Regions from separate parts of the Solibacillus sp. FSL K6-1523 genome, predicted to be linked through region 1. Evidence: a T-box and tRNA genes for the amino acid it is inferred to sense, from the RefSeq annotation. Region 1 holds a T-box; the other holds one or more tRNA genes.

Region 1 (4,434 bases):
AATAAATGAAAGAAAGAAAGAAAGAAAGAAAGAAAGAAAGAAAGAAAGAAAGAAAGAAAGAAAGAAAGTTTACCTCGTTGGATGAATTATTACAATTTTCAAATGGGTGTCTGTAAAGGAACAACTGAAGTAAATGGTACTATTATCTATAAAATATGTACTGTGAAAATATAATTATTTTTCATTAAAAGAAGTAGATCCACTTAATGAACGGAGATTCGGCAAATATATAATCTGTTTGTGATAATATAATAAAAAGTCTTTGTTTTAGGAGGATTATATGAGCTTGATCGCGCAACATCCTTATATAAAAATAGAAAGAATAGTGACAGGTTTAGAACAGTTTGAAATTAAGCATGACCGAATTATTTACTTATACAATAATAAGGTCGTTACACAGTATAGAGAGTTTCCGATTAAGATTGTGATGGATTTTTCTTATCGAGAAATTGCAAATCAAGGTGGTATACTCTATTTACATACGCTACAAGGTGTATATCCGTATATCGTGCAATCTTCACCAAAAGCTTTTATTACAGCTTATAGAGCATATTTCAAGTGAAAAATTGACACAATGAATTTATTGTTAAAGAACACCTCCTTCCATAATAACCCAATTAAAGTCGGTGCCTATTAGAAAAATGGATTATTTTTGAAGTTTTTAAGGGGAATTGTAATTATTTCTGTAATAATAGTAGGGAGGTGAACAAATGTTTTTTAGAAGATGTAAATTAATCAAAAATGATAAAAAGTTTAGTGCAAAATTGTTGTTTAAAGATGTATCACCCGAAAAATGGGATCAAGATAATTTGACGAAAGAGCATTTAGATTTTTCAATTGATAGTGTCCGTTTAGTGAATGAATATGCTGATCGGTTAATGAAGACTGACTTAGGCCAGCAACTTTTAAAGGAACATCCCGATAATTTTACTATGCGGATCGGAGCCTATTTAGGAGAAGTGATAAAAAATCATGCATCGGGACAATATCGTTGGTTTGATTTTACATCTATCAAAGTAAATACGGTTCATTTAAATGACTACATAATGAGTGTAGAAGACGAGGCTGTTCTTTACTCACGAAAATTAGACAAAGTGATCTGCCCAATCTATGAAGTTAAACAATATTTTAATGGAAAATCTAACTATAATAGTTATTTAACCTATGTAGAAGGTGCAATTAAAAACTAAGGTGAAAAGTCGGAATTATTCGGGGGAATGGTTATAATCTGGCGCATATTGTATTATCCACCGATAAACTTTTTTATTTTTGTGTCATTACACGAAATTTAAAAGAAACATCCAACGGTTACTAGAATAAAAAAATTACTTTAATGAAGTATTGAAAAATTAATAAATAATGGTAAAATGTATTTTAACCTGCGTTTGTGGGCAGTAAGAAAATAGTTAGCGTTGAGAAGGAAGAGTATGTAAGCCGCGTTATGTAGAGAGCTTCTGATGGTGGAAATGAAGCAAACAAAACTTACAGAATATGACCTTTGAGCTTCGTACCGAAATCGCAATTACGCCGAGGTGTATATTTGATGTAGGCTACGACGAGAATGGCACTCGTTACAACAGCAGCAGTATGAACACGTACTGATGGAGGCTAATAGTGTGAACTATTGGCAAAAACTTAGGTGGTACCACGAGTAAATTCGTCCTAATCGTATTAATGCGATTAGGGCTTTTTTTGTGGAAAAAAACAGAGAAATGAATCGACATTGGATGGATACGTTCAAGTCGCACAGGAGGAATTGCATCATGGCAGTATTAATCGGAGGCGCGTGGCCTTACGCAAATGGCTCGTTACATTTAGGGCATATTTCATCGTTATTACCAGGGGATATTTTAGCAAGATATTATCGTTTGAAAGGGGAAGAGGTGTTATATGTTTCCGGTAGTGATTGTAATGGAACGCCGATTTCCATTCGAGCAAATCAAGAAAATACAACGGTAACAGCGATTGCTAATCGTTACCACAAAGAGTTTGTTGAAACATTCCACCGACTTGGTTTTACATATGATTTTTATACGCGGACAGATGAAGAACATCACCATAGATCCGTAAAAAGTATTTTCCTACAACTATTAAACAACGGGCACTTATATAAAAAGAAACTCGAACAAGCATATTGTGCGATTGATCAGCAGTTTTTACCGGATCGTTTTGTTGAAGGAATTTGTCCAAATTGTGGGGCAAAAGCGCGCGGGGATCAATGTGATCAATGTTCGAAAATTTTAGATCCATTAGACTTGCTAGATAAACGTTGCAAAATATGTGGAAATGAACCAGAAATAAAAGAAACAGAACATTTTTATTTTGCATTTAGTCAATTTCAAAAACAATTAGAAGTATACGTTGAGCAAGCGGTGCAAGGAAAAAGATGGCGTGAAAATGCAATTCATTTAACGCAACGCTATTTACAAGAAGGGTTGCCTGACCGCGCTGTTACGAGAGATTTACCGAATGGCATTGATGTACCCGTTCCTGGATTTGAAGGGAAGAAGATTTATGTGTGGATTGAAGCGGTTGCTGGGTATTATACGGCGAGCATCGAGTGGGGGAAGCTGCATCAACAAGACATTACGAAATGGTGGAACGAGCAAACGAAGGCCTATTATGTACATGGCAAAGATAATATCCCGTTCCATAGTGTTATTTGGCCAGCTATTTTAATGGGCATCGAAAGCAAAGGCTTGCCGACAAATATTGTATCGAATGAATATTTAACGCTTGAGAAGCGAAAAATTTCAACTAGTTTAAATTGGGCAGTTTGGGCACCGTATATGTTAGAAAATTACCATCCGGATTCATTGCGCTACTTTTTAACAGTAAATGCGCCAGAAAGTCGAGATGCCGATTTTTCATGGAGAGAATTTATTTATAGTCATAATGGCGAACTTTTAGGGGCATTTGCGAATTTTGTGAATCGTAATTTGAAATTTATTGAAAAATCATTTGCAAGTCAAGTTCCTCAAGTTACGATAAATGCCACAATGGAAAAGCTTGTCAGGCAACAATATGAGCTTGTAGGTGAATACATTGAACAAGGGAATAGTAAGCCAGCGTTAGAATCGATTTTTGAATTGATCCGCGCTTCTAATCGTTATTTTGATGAGGAAAAGCCATGGCTAACAGTCAATGAAAAGCCTGTTCAATGTGCAGAAACGCTTGCAACATGTGTTTTTGTCATTCAAAATTTAGCACAATTATTGCAACCATTTTTACCATTTGCCTGCGAGGAAATTCAAAAGATGTTGGGTATTTCACTGAATTCATGGTCTATAAAAACGACATTACCACAAGCAATCAGCAACATTCAGCCACTTTATGAGCGCATTGATGTGAAGCGAATTGATGAAGAACTATTGAGAATGCAGGAAAATGAGAAGTAAGATGGAACAATTCATTATAAGTGGACAAATTATTAATGTAGATGTTCAGAAAACAGAAGCCTTGTATAAGGAACTCCCACTAATCTCTGATAAGGGACATTGTGGGTGTCCGGAATGTGTTTATTATACAAAAGCAATCACTCACACATCTCCTGAAATTCAGCAGTTTTTCCAAAAGTTTGGCATCGATCCAAGGAAAGAAGCAGAAGTTTGGCAAGCTTGTGAAAATGGCGATGGAACGTATTATTATGTAGCAGATTATCATTTCATTGGAGAAATTCAGGATGTAGATGAATTAGACTGGATTAAAGTTGACGGAGCATCCTTTGGTTTAGCAAATCGAACAGGGGAACTCCCCTCACCAATGATTCCCAAAACTTTTACACCACCAATTATTGAAATGATAGTACAAATAAATCTGCGAGGAGATCTTTAGTTCGGATATTAACGTAGATTTTGATTAGCAAATAATAAAAAATAGAACTTTCGCTTTTATGGAAGTTCTATTTTTTGCACTTCAAATCAAGTTCACCCTAGTGATTAGTATTTTTCATGCGAATAAATGAAGTAACATTATAGTTTTCAGAAAAAAATACACAATATCTACCCTTTGCATTTTGGTAAAATAAAGAAAGAATTATCGTAGCAAATGTTAAGGAGGGGACGTATGGCTTTTTTCAAAAAATACGGTGTGTTGCTAGGGGCACTTGGATTTTCTACTTTAGGAAATTGGATTTACTTAATCGCGTTAAATTTATCCGTATGGCATTTAACACATTCTCCAGCAGCAGTTGCGGGCATTTATATCGTTGGTCCTGTTGCCCGCATTATAAGCAGTTTTTTTGCAGGTTCTATTATTGATCGGCAAAATAAAAAGAACTTGATGATTATAAGTGATATTGTGCGAGGGCTCATCGTTTGTATGATGCCATTTATGACATCCATTTGGCTTATATATGTCCTCATATTTCTAGCGAATATCGCAGGTAGCTTTTTTGGACCAAGTAGTACGTATGTCATTACAAAGCTTGTGAAA
Region 2 (4,434 bases), 1.8 Mb from region 1:
TCCACTTGCCCAAATTGCCGGTATTTTTGCATATGAATTTATTTTTCAAAAAATAGCCCGTTTTCTAGGACGAGTTGTTATAAATGTACTAATTAGACCAATTCTCTTTATTGGGCACCTCATTATTCTGATTATTCGTAATGTAGTGTATGTTATACTGAAAAGTATCGCACTACTAGTAAGACCAATTTATAAACTTTATAAGAAATATTTACCGAAATCCTTTCAAAAGAAGAAGTGAACTCGTATAATGGGTATAATTAATTTTTATGAATAAGGAGGCGTCGGCATGTTAGGGAGAAAAACACGAGAACAATTACATAAGCAGAATGTTCAATCGTTGAACAATGACTATGTCCGATCAAATCCACAAGCAAAAGTAAAGGCAAAAGCAAAGCAAGCAGTTTTGCGTCGCAGAAGAATGGCTGTATTTTTTATTCTAGCTATTGCGGCTGTTGGATTTTTAGTAAATTTGAATATGATACAAAATGAAAAGCTAGTAGCAAAAAACGAGCAAAAAGCGGTAGTAACCGAAGCGCTTAATGAAGTGACTGCCCAGCAAGAGATGTTAAATTTACAAATCACGAAGCTAGAAGATGATGAGTATATTGCAAAGCTAGCTAGAAAAGAGTTTTTCCTTTCAGAAGAAGGCGAATACATTTTTACAATACCAAAAGCGGCAGAAAAGAATAGCGAAGAAGAGTCAGACAAATAACAATAACCTTGACTGAAATTCGAATGATTATTTGTGCGAAGTGATGTCAGGCTAATATAATGCCAAAAAAGTTGGTATTATTTGCCTTTAAGGAGAGTGTCTTGTTGACACTCTTTTTATGTTAGCTATAATTAGAGAAGAAACTATTTAATTTGATTCAGCAGAAGTCCCCTATTTCTATAAGTGGGGGAGAATGCCAAATATGCAATTCTATTCAGTAGGAGTTTAAACCCTAGCTGAATCAGGTTAGGCCCCGGTGGATGTCACAAACTTTTAAGAGGAGCTTTTCGAGCGAACTTGAAGAAAGTATGGACTAAAGTTAGCCGAGGCATAATTGATTATAAGTTTCAGTACAATTGATAACTGACTTTTCATGTAAGGGTCGCTTAAATTTTAAGGAGGAGCATTTTTTTTATGTCAATTGAAGTAGGCAGCAAAGTACAAGGTAAGGTAACAGGGATCACAAATTTCGGCGCGTTCGTTGAGCTACCAGATGGTAAGACAGGGTTAGTTCATATTAGTGAAGTGGCGGACAACTATGTAAAAGATATTAATGAACATCTTAAAGTTGGCGATGAAGTTGAAGTGAAAGTGATGAATGTTGAAGCGGATGGGAAGATTGGTCTTTCGATTCGTAAAGCAAAACCTCAAGCAGAGCGTCCAGAACGCCCAGAACGTCCCGATAGACCAGAGCGTTCACAACGCCCTCGCCGTGATAATAATCGTTCAAATGATCGCAATGATCGTCACCAACCAAAAGAGAATTTTGAGCAAAAGATGGCGCGTTTCTTAAAAGATAGCGATGAACGATTATCTACATTAAAGCGTGCAACGGAATCAAAGCGCGGTGGCCGAGGAGCTCGTAGAGGGTAATTTGCTGACTGTTTGAAACGTAGAAAAAGTGTGAAATAGACGTGGGCAGGCTACTTAGTAGTCTGTCTTTTTTCATTGGAATAACTAAAAGACATCGCCTTGCACAATTACAATACAAGGCGATGTCTTCTTTTATTTTTCATTGGGGCTTTGATTATGCTTAACAAGCAAGCGGATGAGTGTAATAAAACAAAAAATACCTCCAATAAGGCCAAAAATAATCATTATAATTTGAAAAGAAAGTGGCAAATTGGTTAGTAACACACCACCGACAATTAACAACATACTAATACCGCAAAGGAACGCAAGATATGTAAAGTTTTGAACCATATAAAACTCCTCCTTTTCACATTTTCTATTATAGAGTGTAACGTACACTTATTTCCAATTAATTATGTCATAGTGTAATCTATATAAGTTCAACAAAAGTTTCTATCTTTTCATTGTAAGAATTCTAATAGGGATTCTAATAAAGTATGCGCTAGGTTGGGCTGGCTAAGCACATGAGGCGCACAGACAATCTATACGACTCATCTGTGTGCGCATGTAGCAGGCCAGCCCTGAATTAAATTTTTCCGTTCTAATAAAAGCTTCCTCAATTGAGTGCGTCGCTGCCGTGGGAGGCGACGTATCTTGATTTAGATTTCCATTCTAGAGGGATGTTAGTTTCATAAGTTGAACCTATATAGTTGAATAACGGGCAGTTTTTTTACTCGAATTGCCTAACTCGCCATTTCCTAAAATCCCCTGATGTAAGCTTTCATTCTTTCAATCCCCACAGAAACAGTAAAAAAAGAGCCACCTTTTAGATAAAAGGTAGCTCTTTTAAAGTATGACCCGTACGGGATTCGAACCCGTGTTACCGCCGTGAAAGGGCGGTGTCTTAACCGCTTGACCAACGGGCCGTTAAATGGTGGCGGCAGAGGGAGTCGAACCCACGACCTTTCGGGTATGAACCGAGTGCTCTAGCCAACTGAGCTACACCGCCAAAATTAACAACAAAACTAATAATACAGGGTCTTGCATGAAGTGTCAACAAGTTTTTAATAAAAATGATTAAATTTTGCTTCTGACGAATGAAGGCTTTTAAAAGCGGAAAATCACTATAAAAGCCGTCGAACGATTTATTAATGTGTGTTCTATAAACAGACAAATTTCCTATGCAATCATTTGTATAATGATTTGAAAAAAGAAAAGGTGATTGATATGGCAGTTGTCAATGAATATTCGGAGTTTCTACCCCCTCATACATTCTCTACCCCACCGTATACAAAAAAGACTAGAAAAATAGTAGACGTCACTTTTGTATTCATTGCTTTTTGTTTAGCGCAAGCCACATTCTTTGAAGCGGTGGTCCCATTTTTTATACCTTTTTGGATCATTGTTCGATCACAATACAAATCATTTCAAATTTCCACATTCATAGGGGGGCTTGCAGGTACGTTATTTTTAGGTTTTGGACAAGTGGTTATACTATTACTTGAAATTTTGCTCATAGAGGGGATTATGCGTTTTAAATATACCCGTATTTCCCCTTATATAGCAGTGACATTATCAATTGGCGTAGTTCAAACTGTTTGGCAAGTCGTTTCATATGCAGGAGTTCCACCATTATTAACACAAGTGTATATTTTGTATGAATGGCTATTTGCTCTAGTTATGCTGTTACTAATGACACAATTACTTGTGCCATTAAGTGAGCTGAAAGATTACAAGTGGGCGAAGGAAAAGGTTGTCGCGGTGCTTGTTTTACTTGCTGCTGTACTTGTAGGTATGCAAAATATTACCGTCTATTATTTTTCATTACCAATTATAGCCTTCCATTTGATTCTTTGTGTTATCGCTGCTGTTTCAACAGTTGGGACGACCGTTATTTTTGCGTTGTCGATGGGATTGTTATTGGGCTTATCCAATTTGTCGTTTACAGGGATGATTGTTCTGTATGCGTGCACAGGATTATTTACCGCGTTAATGCAAGATACAGGCCGTTTTGGAATTGCTATGTTCAGTTTGGTACCAAGTGTTTTTTTCTTTTTTTATGATGCAACATTACCTATTGATAGCGTTTATTTTCTTTCCATCTTAGTCGGGGGGATTTTATTTATATTGCTTCCTCAATCGACTATAGGAAACCTTCAACAATATTATAATAAGCAAACGCTAGGCGCGGGTCCCATCCAAGTGAAAAATGCCAATTTGGCAACCGAACATTTAAAACAGTTTCAACAATTTGTTTCTTTTATGAAAAGTCTCGTATTTGAGCGTTTTACAAAAGAGCACCCAACTGCGATGCAGCAAGAATCTTATATCATTTGTTCGAGTTGTTTTAAATATGAGCAATGCTGGGGTACACAACGAGAAATGGAGAACACCCTTGAAAATTGGCGAATGGCGAGAAGAAGTTCCAAGCCGTTAGAATTAATTCGCGCAGAGGAACAGCTGAAGTTAAAGTGCATAAAATCGACAAAATTATTAGAGGAGCTAGAAACGGCTACACATAAGGAACATATGGAAAGCCAGTTTTATCATGGTAAGAAAATGATTGCCTTACAATTGCGTGATTTAAGTCATCACTTAGAGGAGTTATTAGATGATCGTCATAGTGAAGTAGGGGCGGACGAAATGGATGACTATGTACAACAATTTTTAAAGCAACATCACATGCAGTGCATTCACATTGAGTGGATAAAAACGGAAGTGGGTGCAAGAGAATTTATTTGCTCGATTGCGGATGAACGTGATGAACATACGGTCATTCGGCAGGCAGAGCAATTATTATATGAATTATTACACGAGCCTTTACAAGGGCAACAAATTTACGTGGAGGAAAAACCACTTTTATATCG

Evidence for each region. A T-box is a leader RNA that pairs with one kind of tRNA and senses whether it is charged. The one in region 1 lies ahead of metG (methionine--tRNA ligase), so its partner is inferred to be a tRNA-Met.
Region 2: it has a tRNA-Met gene. The T-box ahead of metG (methionine--tRNA ligase) is inferred to sense a tRNA for this amino acid. The anticodon was not compared.

The regions. Positions count from the first base shown of each region.
Region 1 covers NZ_JBBOSU010000001.1:1,918,988-1,923,421, forward strand. The annotation lists gene MHI10_RS09110 (hypothetical protein) at 281-562, shown strand; gene MHI10_RS09115 (hypothetical protein) at 711-1,190, shown strand; T-box leader at 1,404-1,668, shown strand; gene metG (methionine--tRNA ligase) at 1,764-3,398, shown strand; gene MHI10_RS09125 (hypothetical protein) at 3,400-3,834, shown strand; gene MHI10_RS09130 (MFS transporter) at 4,066-4,434, shown strand, end outside.
Region 2 covers NZ_JBBOSU010000001.1:75,454-79,887, forward strand. The annotation lists gene yabQ (spore cortex biosynthesis protein YabQ) at 1-241, shown strand, start outside; gene MHI10_RS00370 (FtsB family cell division protein) at 290-715, shown strand; gene MHI10_RS00375 (S1 domain-containing RNA-binding protein) at 1,130-1,588, shown strand; gene MHI10_RS00380 (sodium:potassium antiporter) at 1,721-1,918, opposite strand; tRNA gene MHI10_RS00385 (tRNA-Glu) at 2,422-2,493, opposite strand; tRNA gene MHI10_RS00390 (tRNA-Met) at 2,500-2,576, opposite strand; gene MHI10_RS00395 (SpoIIE family protein phosphatase) at 2,795-4,434, shown strand, end outside.